DNA from 3 places in the Paraclostridium tenue genome. Region 2 is predicted to be linked to each of the others. Evidence: riboswitches for the same ligand, from Rfam matches in the RefSeq annotation. Region 2 holds a riboswitch; each other region holds the start of a gene.
The links. Region 2 has a riboswitch for lysine ahead of ABFX13_RS09495 (amino acid permease). Riboswitches for the same ligand answer to the same signal wherever they lie in the genome.
Positions count from the first base shown of each region.

Region 1: it holds a riboswitch for lysine, as region 2 does, so the genes downstream of both, nhaC (Na+/H+ antiporter NhaC) here and ABFX13_RS09495 (amino acid permease) in region 2, are expected to answer to the same signal.
Region 3: it holds a riboswitch for lysine, as region 2 does, so the genes downstream of both, ABFX13_RS09980 (YfcC family protein) here and ABFX13_RS09495 (amino acid permease) in region 2, are expected to answer to the same signal.

Region 1 covers NZ_BAAACP010000002.1:161,037-167,559, forward strand. Annotated here, with positions in the region: gene ABFX13_RS02555 (protein phosphatase 2C domain-containing protein) at 1-117, opposite strand, end outside; gene ABFX13_RS02560 (hypothetical protein) at 190-516, opposite strand; gene ABFX13_RS02565 (peroxiredoxin) at 657-2,447, shown strand; lysine riboswitch at 2,537-2,708, shown strand; gene nhaC (Na+/H+ antiporter NhaC) at 2,827-4,257, shown strand; gene ABFX13_RS02575 (acyl-CoA dehydratase activase) at 4,283-5,041, opposite strand; gene ABFX13_RS02580 (double-cubane-cluster-containing anaerobic reductase) at 5,057-6,211, opposite strand; gene ABFX13_RS02585 (calcium/sodium antiporter) at 6,329-6,523, opposite strand, start outside.
Region 2 covers NZ_BAAACP010000010.1:113,274-119,796, forward strand. Annotated here, with positions in the region: gene ABFX13_RS09485 (spore coat protein) at 72-620, opposite strand; gene ABFX13_RS09490 (manganese catalase family protein) at 819-1,490, shown strand; gene ABFX13_RS09495 (amino acid permease) at 1,637-3,109, opposite strand; lysine riboswitch at 3,255-3,424, opposite strand; gene ABFX13_RS09500 (spore coat protein) at 3,593-4,081, opposite strand; gene ABFX13_RS09505 (PocR ligand-binding domain-containing protein) at 4,290-5,324, shown strand; gene ABFX13_RS09510 (glycerol dehydrogenase) at 5,530-6,523, shown strand, end outside.
Region 3 covers NZ_BAAACP010000011.1:100,767-107,289, reverse strand. Annotated here, with positions in the region: gene ABFX13_RS09980 (YfcC family protein) at 315-1,706, opposite strand; lysine riboswitch at 1,883-2,062, opposite strand; gene ABFX13_RS09975 (hypothetical protein) at 2,160-2,609, opposite strand; gene ABFX13_RS09970 (radical SAM protein) at 2,854-3,315, opposite strand; gene ABFX13_RS09965 (DUF975 family protein) at 4,029-4,766, opposite strand; gene ABFX13_RS09960 (ABC transporter ATP-binding protein) at 5,070-5,735, opposite strand; gene ABFX13_RS09955 (ABC transporter permease) at 5,749-6,523, opposite strand, start outside.

The sequences.
Region 1 (6,523 bases), on a different contig from region 2:
TATTGCACAAATAATTCCATTTTCCAATTTTTTATACTTTAAATAGTCTTGAGATCCTTTATTTTTAATTTTATTTTTATATCCTACCACACTACTACAAAAAACATCATAGTTCATATAATCCCTCCTCTACCCTATTATTAATTATATTAATATAAAGAAAAAAAAGTACAACAGATGTTGTACTTTTTAAGATATTTTTCTTCTTCTAATTGTTTCTTTATTTCTTTGTGACCTTTTAGTTGATGGTCTAATTTTCTTAGATCTATAAACTTTTTTACCAAAAATTCTTTTGCAGTCACATAAGACCCAACATGGTGTCAATGTAATAATCATTCCTAAAGATAATGCAATATAATATCTAAATCCTATGAATACTCCTGTTATTGAGTTTACTACTAATAGTACACTCGTAATGCTTAGGGATATTACAGATGATAACACAAGTATTCTTAAAATATCCGAAAATGTTTTAATAAATCTTGGCACCTTTTTATTTTTTTGGCTTTTTTTCATGTTTTTGCCCCCTAATATCAACAAATCATACATATATTCTAATATAATAAATATACCAAATTTGTATTAAAATAGCAATTCTTATTAGTAACATTCCTTTGAGTTAGTTAATAAATTAAATTAAAACTAACTTTAAAGGAGTGATTTATTTGCCTTGTCTTCCTAGCTTAGGCTCTAAAGCGCCTAATTTTAGTGCTAATACAACAAATGGCCGAGTAAAATTATCTGATTATAAAGGAAAATGGGTCGTACTTTTTTCTCATCCTGGTGATTTTACTCCTGTATGTACAACAGAATTTTTATGTTTTGCAAAATACTATTCAAATTTTCAAAAAAGGAATACAGAATTAATAGGACTTAGTGTTGATAGTAATAGTTCTCATTTAGCTTGGCTTAACAACATATATGAAAATACCGGTATCAAAATTCCATTTCCTATAATAGATGATAAAAAAATGGAAATAGCCCAATTGTATGGAATGATTTCTGAACCTATGAGTGATTCAGTTGCAGTTAGATCAGTTTTTATAATTGACCCTAATCAGATATTAAGAACTATATTATATTATCCATTGACTACAGGAAGAAATATTCCTGAAATAATAAGAATTATAGATGCACTACAAACATCTGATGAGCAAAATATTGTAACACCTGCAAATTGGCTTCCTGGTATGCCTGTTATACTTCCACCTCCAAAAACATATAAGGAATTAACCAAACAAATTAATAGTTATTCTGAAAATGAGGATTTTATAGATTGGTATCTTTGCTTTATTCCAGATAAAAAAAATAATTTAGACAATTCTAAATTATATGAGCCTATGACTTATAAGAAAAAAATATGTAAGTCAAAATCTAGACCTCAAATTTCGGCTCCATCTAGTAATATTACAAAAAATCCTAACTGTCCAGATTTAGTTAGATTAGTAGGCGAATATGTCTTAGGAGATCCTTCAAATGTTGATGCTTTTTTACTTGATTTTGTTATTTATGCATTTGCTGAAATAAAACCTGATGGTACCTTATTCATTCCAACCCCTAAATATCTACGCCAACTATTATCTTTAAGAAAAGATAATCCAGGTTTAAATGTCATAGTTGCTATTGGTGGCTGGGGGCAAGATGGATTTTCAGATGCTTCATTAACACCAACTTCTAGATATAAGTTTGCAAGAGAAGTAAATGCACTTATTAATCAATATGATTTAGATGGTATTGACATTGACTGGGAATATCCTGCAAATAGTGCCGCTGGAATTAAATCTAGACCTGAAGATAAAGAAAACTTTACACTTCTTTTGACTGCTATTAGAGATGTTATAGGTCCTAATAAATGGTTAAGTGTTGCTGGTACAGGTGAAAGAGCATATATAAACAGAAGTGTTGAAATAGCTAAAATTGCACCTTTAATAGATCATTTTAACTTAATGAGCTATGACTTTACTGCTGGTGAAACAGGATCTAATGCTCAAAAGCACCAAGCAAATCTATATGACTCTAATCTATCAATACCTGGTTACAGTGTAGATGCTATGGTTCAAAATTTAACTAATGCTGGAATGCCTTCACAAAAAATATTGCTTGGAGTTCCTTTTTATGGACGTTTAGGTGCTACAATTACAAGATCTTATGATCAACTTAGAAAAGATTATATTAATAAAAATGGATATGAATTCAGATTTGACAAAGATGCTCAAGTTCCATACTTAGTAAAAGATGGAGAATTTGCTATGTCATATGATGATATTCTTTCTATATATATAAAAGCTCAATATGTAATAGATAATTGTTTAGGTGGTATATTCTCTTGGATGGCTCCATACGATAAAGCTAATATACTTGCTAAAGCAATGAATCAAGGTATTAATGATCCTAATGAATTAAGAAGGGAAATAGAGGAAACTTATGGTCCTAATGTTTTAAACTAAAAAATTTATTAGATTTTAATTTTGTCTTAATTAGTATTTACATTTTTATTTTATATGATATAATAAATTTATTGAATAAACAGAATATAACTAATGGTAGAGGTCGCATTATTAAATATTACTATTATTGAGGGAAAGCACCTATGAGATAATAGGAAAGGTAATAATGCCGAAATATATAAGTTTTGCTTTGAACTTATATGTTGGGGTTATGCATAACATGTATAACACTGTCACTTTATGTGGAGAGCTATCTTTAGATTACGTTATTATATTTATATAATAATTTCAGGTCTAGAAGTATCTCTTTGTCTTCTAGACCTTTTTTAGTATTACGCTCCATTTTAAGTTATATTCTTATATATTATTGGAGGTTATTATGTTAAAAAGAGAAAAAAGACAAGCTTCACTGGGTGATTCACTTTTATGTATAGGTGTTTTAGTATTTCTATTATGTATATCATTAACTAAGTTAGGTGTTTCAGCTCATATACCATTAGCTTTAGGAGGAATATTTAGTGGTTTTATAGCTGTTTTTAAACTAGGATTTACATGGAAAGAAATTGAAAAAGGTATATTATCTACTATAAATTCTACAATGCAAGCTATAATTATTCTTTTAATCGTAGGTATGCTAATTGGTACATGGATATTATCTGGTGTTGTTCCAAGCATGATTTATTGGGGATTAAACATATTATCACCAGGAATATTTTTAGTTGCTACAACTATAATATGTTCTATAGTTTCTATATCAACAGGTTCTTCTTGGACTACGGCAGGTACTATAGGTATTGCACTTTTAGGTATAGGTAGTGCACTTGGAATTCCTAAAGAAATAATAGCTGGGGCTATAATTTCTGGAGCATACTTTGGGGATAAAATGTCTCCTCTTTCAGATACTACAAATTTAGCACCTGCTATGGCGGGAACTGATTTATTTACTCATATAAAACATATGTTGTATTCAACAATTCCTTCATATTTAATAGCACTTATAATATATGCAGTTATAGGTTTTAAATATGCAGGTCAAGCTATAGATAGTAGTCAGATTACACAAATTCAACAGGCATTATCAGCAAGTTATAACACATTATCACCATTATTATTATTAATTCCAGCATCAGTTATAATAATGGTAATTTTAAAAGTACCTGCTGTTCCAGGACTTATAATAGGTACACTACTTGGTGGGTTAGTAGCTATAGTTTTCCAAGGTGCTTCTTTTAAAGAAGTATTAGAGGTTGCTCAAGTTGGTTATGCATCTAATAGTGGTATGGTCTTTGTTGACGAATTATTATCTCGTGGTGGACTTAATAGCATGTTAGGTACAGTATCACTTATGTTATGTGCTTTAGCTACTGGTGGTATACTTGAAAAAACTGGAATGTTAGAAGCTTTAGCTACTGCAATATTAAAGTTTGCAAAAGGAACTTTAGGGTTAGTTGCTGCAACTATATTTACTTGTATAGGAACTAATCTAGCAGTTGCTGATCAATATTTAGCTATAGTAATGCCTGGAAGTATGTATAGAGAAGCTTTCAAAAAACAAGGTTTAGCTCCTGAAAATTTATCACGAGCATTAGAAGATAGTGCCACTATAACTTCTCCACTTATCCCTTGGAATACATGTGGAGCTTATATGAGTGCTACACTTGCAGTTGGATCATTTGCATTTTTACCATATGCATTTTTTAACTTATTATGTCCTATAATATCATTAACTTTAGCTGCTACAGGAATTGGCATAACAAAATTATCAAATCAATCACAAATAAAAGTTGAAAAAGAAGAATCAATTGCATAATAAAAGGATGGTCTAAACCATCCTTTTATTTTTTATATCCTATAATAGCTGCTCCTAATGCTCCTATTATTTGAGTATCCTCAGCTATATATATTTTCTTATTTAAACTTTCTTCAATCATATTTACAAGTACACTACATTTTGCTACTCCACCTGTAAATGCAATTTCATCTAATATATCAATCCTAGATAACATTGATTTTGACCTATTTGCTATAGATTGTAATATACCTGATGCTATGGATTCTTTCGATACATTTTTTGCTAATAAACTTATTATCTCTGACTCTGCAAAAACTGTACACATACTTGAAATTATTTCAGGTTTAGCACCTTTTGCTAAATCATCTATACTATCAACATCAGTTCCTAATAAATTCGATGTAACCTGTAAAAACCTGCCTGTTCCAGCTGCACATTTATCATTCATTATAAAATTAGACACATTTCCATCATTATCTAAATTTATTACTTTGCTATCTTGTCCGCCTATATCTAGAATTGTTTTTATATTATTATTTAAAAAGTGAATGCCTTTAGCATGGCATGTTATTTCTGTTACTTTTTTATCTACAAAATCCATACTAACTCTTCCATATCCAGTTCCTATAACTTTTTTTATATCACTTTTTTCTATATCTTTAGTTAGTTTATCGTAAACTTCAAGTGACGCACACTTAGGGCTCCATCCTGTTGGTATTATAATCTTTTTTATTATATTACTACCATCAAATAAAACTCCTTTAGTTGCTACAGAACCGGAATCTATACCTACACTGTACATAAAATCCCCCTAATTTTAGTCTATCATTTCTATAAATGCTTCAAATCTTGTTCTTAGTTGTTCTGTATCTGATTTTGAATAATCAGTTTCTATAGCCATATACGGTTTATTTTTAACTTCGTTTACAAATTTTTTAACTCTATAGCTCTCTACATTAAATGTATGACATGCTTGTAATACAACATCTATTACTCCATCTATTTTATATTCATCTATTAATCTATCTAAAAGATCTATTCTTTCATCATTATTAACCATGCATGAGCATGCTATATTTATGTATTTTTTAGCTATAGCATCTATTGGATTAGGATTATTTTCATCTACTAATTCATCATTAGATCTTATTCCTCCACAAGTTTCAAATGCAACTACAACTGCTCCACTATCTTCTATAGTTTTTACTATTTTTTCACTTACTCCACCTATTGGACATCCTGTGATTAGGATTCTTGGCTTATCCTCACTTACTGGTCTTTCTCCCTTTTCATATTTGTCTTTTATTGATACTATCATATCCTTTATGCTATTTTTTAGCTCATCTCTATCAAATTTAAATCCAGAATTATATAATACTTGATGCATATCATATCCATTCATCGGTGGTGGAACTAACTTACCTAATTCATAAAACTCTTTTAATAATTTTCTTTCTTCATTTTTATCTTTTATAGCTTCTTTTAAATCTTCATCAGTTATTTTTACTGAGAATCTATTTTCTATATCTTCTTTTAAAACTTTAATCTCATTTTTCCAAAGTTCATATGCATATTTTCCATTTCTACTATTTGGAAGTTGCATTAAATGTAAATCTTTAATTTTTGCTAATTCTTCATACATTTTTTTCTTTCCATCACATGTTGTTTCTCCTATTAGTAAATCTGAAAAATAAAAGTATGGGCAAGTATCTGTTATAGCATGTCCAAAACTAGATTTAATAAGTGGACAAAGATTTCTCGGTAAAATCTTTTCAGCTTCTGGTATTGGCTCTTCACTTACTCCACATACTCCTACTGTTACAGCTTTAGCAGCCATAGGTATTTCAACTGGCGTAAATGCACAAAATACACCTACTAGCTTTTTACCACTTTCTTTTAACTCTTTTGCTCTTATAAATCCATTTCTTCTAGCTTCACTAAATTCTTCGAATTTTTCTGGTAATGATATCATTGTCTTTCCCCCAATAACTATAATGATTTACAATGAAATTTTAACATATACCATCTTTTTATGTACAATAGTAAAAAACTATATAGTTTATATTAGTTATAGTTTTTTACTATATATTTATTTTCTTATTATTATAAATACCATATATCCTATATAAATTAAACCTAGTATAATTCCTTCAATCTTATTCACTTCTTTTTTAGTAGTAGCAAATATATAAGTTATTATAGATATTATAAACATTATAAACATATCTATAAATACTACAGGATGAACTGCTATAGGATGAATAAAAGCTGATATTCCCAATAC
Region 2 (6,523 bases):
ATTAAATAAAAAAAGACGTATTCAATTTATATCTAATACGTCTTTTTTATTACATTTTAATAAAATTAAATTTATTGATTCACTTCATTATATATAGAAGCTACTTTATCTATTTCAGTTTGTGGTGCTGGACATAAAGGATAGAATCCATTTTTCACCATCCATTGACTTACTTCATAAGCATGATTACAACTCATAGTAAATGCATCTTTTAAAAACTCTCTTAATTGAGGATTGCTTGCTTCCATTGAACTCCAAGCATATTCTCTTCCTGCTCTTTTTAAAGTTAGTAAATATCCTGTAGCTATTTCTCTATCATTTAAATTTTGAATATCTGTTCTAGGAGTAACTGGTATTGTTGGAACAGGAGCATTAGTAAAATCTTGTAAAGTAGATTTTAACTCAGGTACGTTTAAATTTTCATTAGGAGCACTTGACTCTTTTACAAATTTAACTTTCATATTATAGTCTTGTATATGAACTGGAAAATGTGTTTCTATCATAGACTTAAGTTCTTGGTCTGTAACTTGATTTTTATACATAGCCATATTAGTTATACTATTTACACAACTTAAAATTAATTCATGTAAATTATGTAATTCTGCTGGTGTTAATTGCATAAGAGACCTCCTAAATAATATAAAATTTATTTCCGTTATTATTATTAAATATAAAATTAAAAAGATTCGTGGAAAATATTTCATTATTTGAGTTGATTATATATATATGGAAGTATGTACATTTAATTTAAATAACTAGAATATAAGTAAAAATTATGGGAATTATAATTTTGAAGAAAATTTGTGGAGGTGTTAACTTTGTTTAAACACGACAAAGCTTTATTAAAAGAAGTAAAAGTAGAAAAACCTAATCCTCAATATGCAGTTTTAATGCAAGAACAATTAGGAGGAGCAAATGGAGAATTAAAAGCTGCAATGCAGTATTTATCTCAAAGTTTTAGAATTAAAGACCCTGAAATAAAAGATTTATTTCTTGATATAGCAGCTGAAGAACTTAGTCATATGGAAATGGTAGCTCAAACTATAAATTTACTAAATGGACATGATGTTAATTATAATGAAGTTAAATCAGGAGAAATTGAAAGCCATGTTTTATCAGGGTTATCACCATTTTTAATAAATTCTTCTGGGTATTCTTGGACAGCAGATTATGTTACTGTAACAGGTGATTTAGTGGCAGACTTACTTTCTAATATAGCTTCTGAACAAAGAGCTAAAGTTGTATATGAATATTTATACCGTCAAATTGAAGATAAATACGTAAGAGAAACTATAGATTTTCTATTAAATAGAGAAGAAGCACATAATGCTTTGTTTAGAGAAGCTTTAAATAAAATTAAAGATACTGGTTCAAATAGAGATTTCGGAATAACTGAAGATTCAAAATTATACTTTGATTTATCTACACCAGGACCACAACATACACCACCTACTCCTACACCACCTTCTTTTGACAATACAAGAAGATAAAATATAATTAAAGTCAAAATATAAATTTAATTAAAACTTTTATTGAGGATTAAGTAGTACTCAATGGAAGCTTTATTCACATATTAGAGAAAAAAGATATTTTCATTAAATAGTATGAAAATATCTTTTTTTATTCTTAAATAGATTTAGTTTAATTCTTGAATGTCTTTTTCAATGATTTCAGAAGCCTTTTCTCTAGATTCAACATAGGTTAAATCTACTTGATCTAAAGGAATAACTTTAGTTTTGTGTTTAATCTTATAATATATATATAAAGCGAAGAATAAAGGAATACCTATATAAGAAGCCACTAAACCTTTCCAATCGATACCTGATGGCTTTATACAGGAATAACCTTGACCAATTATTATTATAAGACACATTAAAAGTGCTAAGATAGGTCCAAAAGGGTACAATTTAGCTTTATATTTTAATTCTTTTAAATCATGACCTTGATGAATATAAGCTTTTCTGAATCTATAATGACAAACTGCTATACCTACCCATGCGATAAACCCTGCAAGACCAGATGCAGCAACTAGCCAAACATAAACAGTACTTTCTGCAAATATACCTGTTAAGAAACATGCAGAAGCTATTATAGTAGTTAAAACTAAAGCATTTACAGGAACGCCTCTTTTATTAGTTTTTGCAAACATTTTAGGAGCAAGTCCTTCTTTTGCCATAGAGTGAAGCATTCTACTTGATGCATACATACCAGAGTTACCAGCAGATAATACAGAAGTTAATATAACTGCATTCATAAGAGAAGCAGCACCAGCTATTCCGGCTTTTTCAAAAACCATAGTAAATGGACTTTCTGAAACTCCTGCTTGTGTAAAAGGTATTATAGCACCTAAAACTACTATAGTTCCTAAATAGAATATTAATATTCTCCAAAATATTGATTTTATAGCTTTTGGTATAGTTTTTTCAGGATTCTCACTTTCACCAGCGGCAATTCCTATAAGCTCTGTACCTTGGAATGAAAAACCAGCAACTAAAAATATTGCAAATATAGATTTAGCTCCACCATGAAATGGTCCATCAGCTATAAAATAATTATGAAATCCTATTTCATCTGAACCCATTATTCCAAGAATCATTAGTACTCCTATTACTAAAAATATAATTACAGTAAGTACTTTAATACCAGCAAACCAGTATTCAGATTCTCCATAAGCTTTTGATGATAAAAAGTTTAATCCAACAATTATAAATAAAAATAATATACTCCAATAAAATCCTGGAACATGAGGAAACCAGTATTTCATAACTAAAGAGCCTGCAACCATTTCAGCAGCTATTGTTATAGCCCAGTTGTACCAATAGTTCCATCCAAGTGCAAAGCCAAGTGCTGGATCTATAAACTTAGTTGCATAAGAACTAAATGAACCAGATATTGGCATATAAGTTGCCATTTCACCCAAACTAGTTATTAAAAAATAAACCATTACTCCTATTAGTCCATAAGCTAATAATGCTCCTCCAGGTCCTGCTTGATGAAGTGTATCTCCCATTGCAAGAAATATACCCGTTCCTATGGAACCACCTAAAGCTATCATGTTTAAGTGTCTTGCTTTTAATCCTCTTTTTAATTCGTGATTTTGTTCACTCATTTAAATTATCCTCCTTATGGTGTCAATTATAAATAAGTAACTAAGATAATCAAAATATTTTTAACAATAAAAAAGTCATGAGACTATACCCATGACATAAATACAAAAATATCATACAAAAAGTACAACGTTATCGTATGTCTTCATTGAAAATAGCTCTCCACAAAATGTGACAGTCTTATATATATTCTATATAAGCCCAGTAAATAGTATTAAAGCTATTAACTATTTACTTCGGCGAAATTTCCTTTCATATTACTTCATTGAGCTTACCTCCATAATACTAATCTTAAATTTCGCGCCTCTATCTCAGTTATCTACTTGTTGTATTCAATTATAAATAAAATTTAAAATAAGTCAATATTAAAAATTATAGTTATAAAGTTAATTATTTTCAGATATTTAGTATCAACTATATTAAATCAAATATTCATGATCTTTAGAATTAATAATTATTAAAAAGTATATTATTTATTAAAAATATTAGTTGTACATATTATGTTGGCTCATATAATTATAAATTTTTTCACCATGTTCTTGTTCTTCTTTTTGAATATGGTTTAAAACTTGTCTTACATTTTTATCTCTAAATTCAAATATAGCTGTATCATATGTAGATGATACATATTTTTCTGTACTAAGCATATCCTGACATAGAACCTTATCATGTTGATTAAATTGCATACTTTGAGATGCTTGTGAATTAAGGTTAGGCATAGTTGAATTAGTTTGAATATTTGAATTTTGATTTTCTTGGCTTTGACCTTGATTTACGTTAGGCACAGTACCACTTAATAATTGATTTATAGAATCTAAGTGTTGTTGTTCTTTTTGAGAAAGTTGATTAAATAAATTTTTTAGATCAGAACAAGAAGCTTTTTGAGCATAATCCTTATATTTTTGAACGCATAATTCTTCATGATTTTTTTCATCTTCTAATAACATTCTTTCTTTAGTAGTTAAATTTAACATAAAATACACCTCCAACATTATTTTGTATAATAAAATAAGATATTATTCAAAAACATATAGAAAATATATAAATAAAAATAGAAATTTAATATACACTTTTAAACAAAATAAGCCAATTAGTATATAATTTTTTTATATTATTAAAGTTATATGTGTTAAAATTATTATATATTAAGTTAGAAAAATTACTTTTAAAGGAGTATAAAAAGTGAGAAATGAAAGCTTAAGTTTAAATAAAATAATTGATTCTAAAAAGTGGGATAACTTGCAGGACTATCTTTCTATAGTTACTAAAATGGCAATTGTTATTGTAGATTATAAAGGAAATCCAGTTACGAAGCATAGTGGCTGTCATAAATTTTGTGAAAGGGTAAGAGCTAATTCAGATTTAGCAAAGCATTGTAAAAAGTGTGATTCAAGAGGAGGATTAGAAGCTGTACGATTAAACAAACCATACATATATTTATGTCATTATAATATAGTAGATGTTGCAATTCCTATTATTATAGATGGTAAATATATTGGAGCTATTATGGCAGGTCAAGTAAAACTATCAGATTCTAATTTTTGTGATACTTTAGAAAAGATATTAAGTATACCAAACAAATCATTAAATGAATATAATACAGATACACTAAAAGAATATTACGAAGAATTGCCGGTCTTATCTTACAATGAAGTAAAAAATATATCTAATATGTTATTTTACTTATCTAATTATATAGTTGAAGAAGCGCTAGATAAAAACTTAATTTTGGAAATGTATGAAAAATCCATAAAAAATGAATCGGAAATAAATTCTAAAATGTTTAAAGGATATAGTATAAGAAATATTAAAAATGTGCAAAAAGAAATATCTAATGCTATTATAAACAGCTACATTAATGAAAATCAAGATAACGATTTCGATAAAATCTCTGTAAGCAAAACTTTAAGGCCAGCAATAGAATATATTTATAAAAATAAAAGTGAAAATATATCTATGGAAAAGATGGCAAACTTATGCCACGTAAGTCCTAGTTATTTTAGTCGGTTATTTTCAAAAGAGATAGGAGAAAATTTTTCAAGCTATATATCAAAGTTAAAAATTAAGTGGGCTAAAAGTATTTTAGAAGAAACCGATATGCCTATTAATGAAATAAGTGAGGAACTTGGTTTTAGTGAAGCCGGATATTTTATAAAAATATTTAAAAAGTATGAGGGCGTTACACCATTTTCTTATAGAAAACAATTTAGAAAATAAATATAATTAGTTTAACACTATTATGTTGTTAAAAAAATTACGAAAAGTAGCAAAAATACAATTATACAATTTTAGGTAAAAAAATTACGGTTTTAAATCGTAACTTTTTAACATATGAGTCCAATGTAATTTTGTGAAAACGATATTATAATAAAAATAACTTAAAAAATAATAACATTTAACAAAATGTGAAGGAGAGATTAAGATGAGAAAAGCATTTATATGCCCTACAAAATATGTACAGGGACAAGATGAATTATTAAATTTAGGTTATTTTGTAAAAGTATTTGGGGACTCAGCTTTATTAATTGCTCATAAGGATGATATACAACGTGTTAAAAATAAATTAGATGCAACTGCAAAAAAATTTAATATAAATTTTGTGGAAAGTAACTTCAAAGGAGAATGTTCAAGACAAGAAGTAGCTAGATTACAAGAAATAGCTAAGAATAATAAATGTGCTTGTACAATAGGTCTTGGTGGTGGTAAAGCAATAGATACTGCTAAGTGTGTTGCAAAAGGTGAAAATTTAATTATAGTTCCAACTATAGCTGCAACAGACGCTCCAACAAGTCATTCAGCAGTATTATACACACCAGAAGGAGAGTTTGATGATTATGCATATTTCAAACAAAGCCCAAGTGTAGTACTTGTTGATACTACAGTTATAGCAAAAGCTCCTACTCGTTTCTTAGTTTCAGGAATGGGAGATGCATTATCAACATATTTTGAAGCAAGAGCTACATCAAGCTCATTTACAAAAGTAAATGCAGGATTACCTTGTGGTGTTAGAGAAGGTAAATGTGAAACAGCTATTGGAACTAATGCAGCATTAGCACTTGCTAAATTATGCTATGAAACTTTATTAAAAGATGGAGTAAAAGCAAAGCAGTCATGTGAATGTAATTTAGTAACTCAAGCACTAGAAAATATTATAGAAACAAATATACTTTTATCAGGACTTGGATTTGAAAGTGGAGGATTAGCAGCAGCTCATGCAATTCATGATGGATTAACTATGTTAGAAGGAACACATAAGTATTTCCATGGGGAAAAGGTTGCATTTGGTACAATAGCACAATTAGTACTAGAAAATGCTCCAACAGAAGAAATAAATCAAGTATTAGATTTCTGCTTAGAAATAGGATTACCTGTATGTTTAGAAGATATAGGGGTAGATAGTATTACAGAAGAAGAAG
Region 3 (6,523 bases), on a different contig from region 2:
GTGTATTCCGAAAATTTTAGTTTTATAATTAATTATGAATTTTGGCATATTTTTTCCATAATTAAGATATATTAAATCAAAAATAGTATTGACTATACAGCCAATACTATTTTCATGGTTTTAAATGGTGGAAATGAATCTCACTGAACCCATATTTACTACATATTATTTATTTTATGTTTATAGCAATTTAACTAAATATTAAATTCTGTACTTTAAGGTTAACTTAAAACCTTACCATACTTAATAGTTATAACCCTATCTGACATATTATCTATATAATCATTATGAGTTATCATAACTTACCCCCTATATTAAAACCCTATATATAATCCTGTTGTTAAAAATATCATTGTAGTAATTACTAATACTACAATTAAAGGCATTATAAATCTAACCCACTTTGACCAAGGAATATTAGCTAGTGCTAGTGCTCCCATTAAAACTCCAGATGTTGGTGTTATTAAGTTAGTTATACCTATACCAAATTGATAAGCTGTAACTATCATTTGTCTAGATACATCTACTAAATCTCCAAGTGGTGCAAGAACAGGTATTGTAAGTGATGCAAGACCTGATGCTGATGGTATTAAAAATGCTATTAAACCTTCTATTAAAAAAGTTAAATTTATAAATATAGCTTTTGGTAATCCATTTAATACATTTGCTGCAGAATTTAAGATTGTATCTATTATATATCCATTTTCTGCAATTATAACTATTCCACGTGCAAATGCTATACATAATCCTGCTGACATTAAATCTTTTGCTCCACTTGTAAACGAACTAACTATTTCATCTTGTTTAAGTCCTGCTGCTAATCCTGATATTACACCTATAGCTGTAAATACCATTGCAATCTCAGTGATGTACCAACCTAGTTTTAAAACTCCATACACCATAATTCCCATACCTATTGTAAAAATTGCTATTACCATAGCTTCTCTTTTTGTAAACTCTTTTATATTTATATCACTACTATCTATTGCTTCTTGATTTAATGATATATTCTGAACTAAAGACTTTGTCGGATCCTTTTTAACTTTATTAGCATACATCATAACAAATGCTATACTTATAGCCATGAATATTACAAACATAATAACTCTATACTCTATTCCAGAACCTGGTGCTATATTTGAAAGTGCTTGTGCTATTCCTACAGAGAAAGGATTAGTAGTAGCTGCTCCAAATCCAGCTGTTGCTCCTATAAAAACTGTTGCCACTGCTGTTAGTGAATCATATCCCATGCTAGTCATAAGTGGAATAAATATCATATAAAAAGGCAGTGTTTCTTCACTCATTCCAAACGTTGTCCCGCCTAATCCAAAGAGTATCATTGATATAGGTATTATTAGGAATTGGAATTTTTTCATTTTGTTTACAGTATAAGCTATAATTGCTTCTATAGCTCCTGTTTTGTTAACTATTCCAAAAGCTCCTCCTACTATTAAAACAAATCCAACTACTTCTGCTGCATCTATAAATCCATTTATAGGTGCTGTAAATACATCAGCTATTCCTTGTGGATTTGATTTTATTTTTTCATAAGTTCCAGCTACAACAACCATCCTTCCTTCTATGTCTTCTCTTTCAAAACTTCCACTTGGTACTATCCAAGTAAGAAGTGCCATTACTACTATTAGTAAAAATATTATAGTAAGTGTACTTGGCATAGTAAACTTTCTTTTTCTTAAAGTGTTCATTTTTAATCTCCCCCCATTTTTTTAAAGTAAGACAATTAATTGTATTTTTCCCTTTTTCTATCTTAGTTTGTATAGATGTAAAAGTTTGCTTCTCGCATATATTAAAAAAGCTCAACATGAGTACATGTTGAGCTGAATATGCCAAATACAACATACCTACATCTTCCCTATATCTTACTTAAGATAGCTCTCCATCAAAACTCGGGATAATTTTGATGACAGTACTGTACTTATTAAATACAGTCCCAGCACTAGCTTTGGACACTAGCACTTCGGCACTTACTCCTTTTATATTGAGTCATTGGATTCCGACCTCTTCAATATTACTCTTAGTAAATGCGACCTCTACCTCAATCTTTTTTTAGATGAGGTAATTTATATTAAGTTTTATTTATTATAAATATTATAACACAATTTCATAGTATTGTAAATATTTAGAATTTTTTTATATTTTTAATAATTATTTATATCAGTAATCATAACACTATATGCATTGGCATATACTGGATAAGATCTACCTTCTATTTTTTCAAATTTAACTTCTACTCTCTGATTTTGTTTTATATCTGATGGTTTAAGTGATTTGTCTGAGTCTGATTTTTTGATTATTGTATTTTTATTTATTATAACGTCTGCTATGTCGTATCTAGCTTCTGGTTTTAAGTCTAGTGTAGCAATTCCATGTTTAATGTTCTCATCTTTAACAGCTTCTACTCTTATTATTATGTTATCTCCTTCATGTTTTATATTTGTTATCGTCCCCATAACGTCTAGTTGTTCTGGTGTTATTTGTACTAAAGTTGAATCTTGTTTATTATTTGATGAGTTATTGTCTGCAAATACTAAGATGCCACTTATTGAAACTAATAATGCTGCTACTAGTATACTTATTTTATTTTTCATAATTTTACCTCCAATAAATATTTATGTTTTCTTCCTTTCATATATAAATACAATTTAAATATATATATTGTTGCAAATACTATTTAAATTTTTTATTGTATTTAATAAAGTAATACATCGTCTAGTAAACTTGTTTATAATTAAATTATTATTTCTAAAAATAAAAACCATATTGATTCTTTTATCAATATGGTTTACGTGAATTTTAATGGTGGATATGATTCACAACAATAATACCCACTATTTAATACAATTTTATCTTGTCAGGCCATGGATTATTTTGTGCAATACTCCATGTCTTATCAATATATTGAAAAGTATAAATTTGCTCTACTGCATGGATAATATCTGCTTCTTTAATATCTAAATCTATAGTTTCATTTGTAACTATATTGACTAATTCAAAACCTATTTCTTTAGCTTCTCTAATTAAGTCTTTAGCACTTTTCCCCTTATCCTTCCAAAGAAGAGTTTCTCCACCACAAAAAAATAAAATTCTAACGCCTTCATCATAAAGCTTTAACATTTCCTCTTTTATATCTTCATAAGGATGAATTATTTTATTTATATTGTTGACTGCACAATGCTTACAAGTAAGGTTACAATAATCTGTAAGTATTATAGTAGCTAGTATTGGATTAGTATTTTTTAGGAATATTGGTTTTAACCCATAAGTTGAAATTTCTATAAATGATTTTAGCTTCATGATTTGTCTGCTCCTAGTTTAAATATATTAGATAATCGATTTATGTAAAATTTTTACAATTATATCTATGTTTTAGAATAACATAAAAAGAACTGGCAAGCTATAAACTTTCTGTGCATTTGATGAACACACTTGACATAATTTTAAGTGTTTAATTGCCTTAAAGTGTTTGTCCTTATATATCTCTTTAAATGTGTTTTTAAAGATTAATTACTATATACCTAAATATAATACAAACTATTAAAAATATAATGACTATCTTATAATATTTAAATTTATCTAATTTATTTTCATTACGCAAAGCTGTATTTAACCCTATTAGGCTTAAAACCAAAATCATTCCAGAAATTGCGTACTCTCCAGACACAAAGTGTATTAAAAAAACAAATGCCATGAAATGTAATAATATTAATATAGATCCTTTTACTGAATTAATTGTTCCCACCTCTCTTAATTTAATCTTAGTGCACTCTAATTATAAAATAAATATTAAAATTTAGTTACATATGACCATTTCCTAAATTTAGATTTAGTAAATAGTTTATATTTAAAAAGAGTAAACATATTGACATTACTTACATCCAACATATTCACTCTTTTGAGATTTTTTATTTTCTCCCGAAAATTTAATTATTTAATTAAAGTCATTATTTAATTTATTAAATATTTCATGATTTTATCTTTATTTTTGATTATATTTATTATTTATTTTTTTAATTATATTTAGTATTTGAATATTTAATATTGTCTACAGAAATAAATAGCTTCATACTAAATATCCAAGTAAAAACTACCATAATTGTTGATACAATAAAGTTTAAAATACTTGTAAATATATCTAACCAAATATAACCCTCAACATACATATTTGGTGATGTTACTAATATCATTACTACTTCTATAAATATTAGTAGTATATTAAACACAAATATTTTCCATTTAATTCCTTTGCTCATTTCTTTTGTTTTATTTAATATTTCTTTAGATGAAAGCTCTGGGTACTTACATAAAATATAATTTAGTGGTGCATACTTTAAGCTTATTATAATTCCAGGAATTACAAATAACATGAATCCTACCATCATTTTCAATGATACGATACTATTTAACTTAACAACTAATCCTAATGGTGCTCTATCTATTTTTTTATCATATAAAATTTCATATATAGATTTACATAAATAATACACTGCTGAACTAATTGATATTAATAATATTAGAACTATACCTAAAAAAATCAATAAAATTATTACAGATTCAACAATACCCAATTCTCCTAATGTTACAGTTTCTTCAGAAATTACTGTATTATCATATCCTGTTTCATTAAAGATAAGTGATCCTGATAATACAGAAATTATCACACCTATTATCCATATTTTTTTTGTAGTTTGCCTTAATAATAAAAAACTTTCTTCAATTAAATTTAAAAATTTTATATTTTTATACATCTTTTCTCCCCTCTTAAGTTGTAATTAAAATTTAATTTTTATTATATAACTATTCTCACTAGTATTCTTCTTTATTATATAATATTTATCATTTATTTTATGTCGAACTATGTACTATTTATATATTTTTTGAATACGATATTTACATATGATTTCTATCTATGAAATTTTATTCTTATTATTCATATATCTATACATTCAAAGAATTTTACACTTATTCTAAAAATTTATAAAACTCGACACACAAATAAAGGTAAGTAAATCAGCTTAACCGAAAAACTTACCTTAAAAATAACCACTCTATTAACTTAAAACTTTACCATCCTTAATAGTTATAACCCTATCTGCCATATTAGCTATATAATCATTATGAGTTATCATAACTAAAGTTTGGTTAAACTCCTTAACACACATTTTCAAAATATCCATTACTTCATCTGTAGTCTTTGAGTCTAAATTTCCAGTAGGCTCATCTGCAAATATTATTGAAGGTTTATTAGCAAGTGCACGAGCTATGGCAACCCTTTGTTGTTGCCCTCCAGATAGCTCATTAGGAAACTTTTTTATTTGAGACTTTATTCCTAATTTAACTATTAATTCATCTATATAATCTTTACCTAATTTTCCTTCATTAAGTGAAATAGGCAAAACTATATTATCATAAACACTTATAACTGGTATTAAATTGAAACTTTGAAATATAAACCCAAATTTTCTACTCCTAAGCTTTGATAATTTATCATCTGATAATCTAGATATATCATCTCCATCTAGTATAACTTTTCCACTTGTTATACTATCAATACCCGCTATACAATGAAGTAGAGTACTTTTACCACTACCACTAGGGCCTATTATTGCTGTAAATTTCCCTTTTTCAATAGATAAGTTAATATTTTTTAATGCTTCTACTTTATTTTCTCCTTTTCCATAAGTTTTACTTAAATTTATTGTATCTAATATGTTCATCTCAACCCCACCTTTACTCTTCATTTCTAAGACCTTCTACTATGCTTAGTTTTGAAACTCTGTTTTTTGCTAAATATCCAGCAATTACACATATAAGTATTGCAGCTACCCCAAACTGAAGTATTTCTACTACGGGCACTTTAAATTCATATGCTTGTTTAATTCCCATTCCCTTTGAAAAGATTTCATTTGCTCTTTGCATACTTTTATAAGTGTTATAGCTAGAAAATACTCCAGCTATTATTGAACTTAAAACTCCATATATAATACTTTCTTTTATTATCATTTTCTTAATATTTTTCATACTCATTCCAATAGCTCTTAGTGTCGAAATTTCCTTAACTCTAATCATTATATTTGTTATAACTATACAAGCTATATTTATAGATGATATAACCATTGTAAGTACTACACTCACTAATACCTCTTTTTTAAGTTTTTCATTTCCTTCAGTAGAAAGCTTTCTATTTTCATATTTACTTTCCATTTCCTTAAAGTCATCTTCATTTATTATTTCTTTTACCTTTGAAACGACTTCTTTTTCTTTATCCTTTTCTAATTTTATAAATATATTATTAAAGCCTTTTTTTCCTGTTAAATTTTTAAAGCTATTTTCATCTAATATCACTTGAAAACGTGAGTCTTTTCCACCTTCAGCATTTAAAACATAATCAGGGTTTAATAGTCCTGCAACTTTAATTTTTTTATTAACATATTTTACTTCTTTACCATTAATTACTGGAATCTTAACTTCTATAATATCTCCTACTTTTAAATCTTTTAATGTA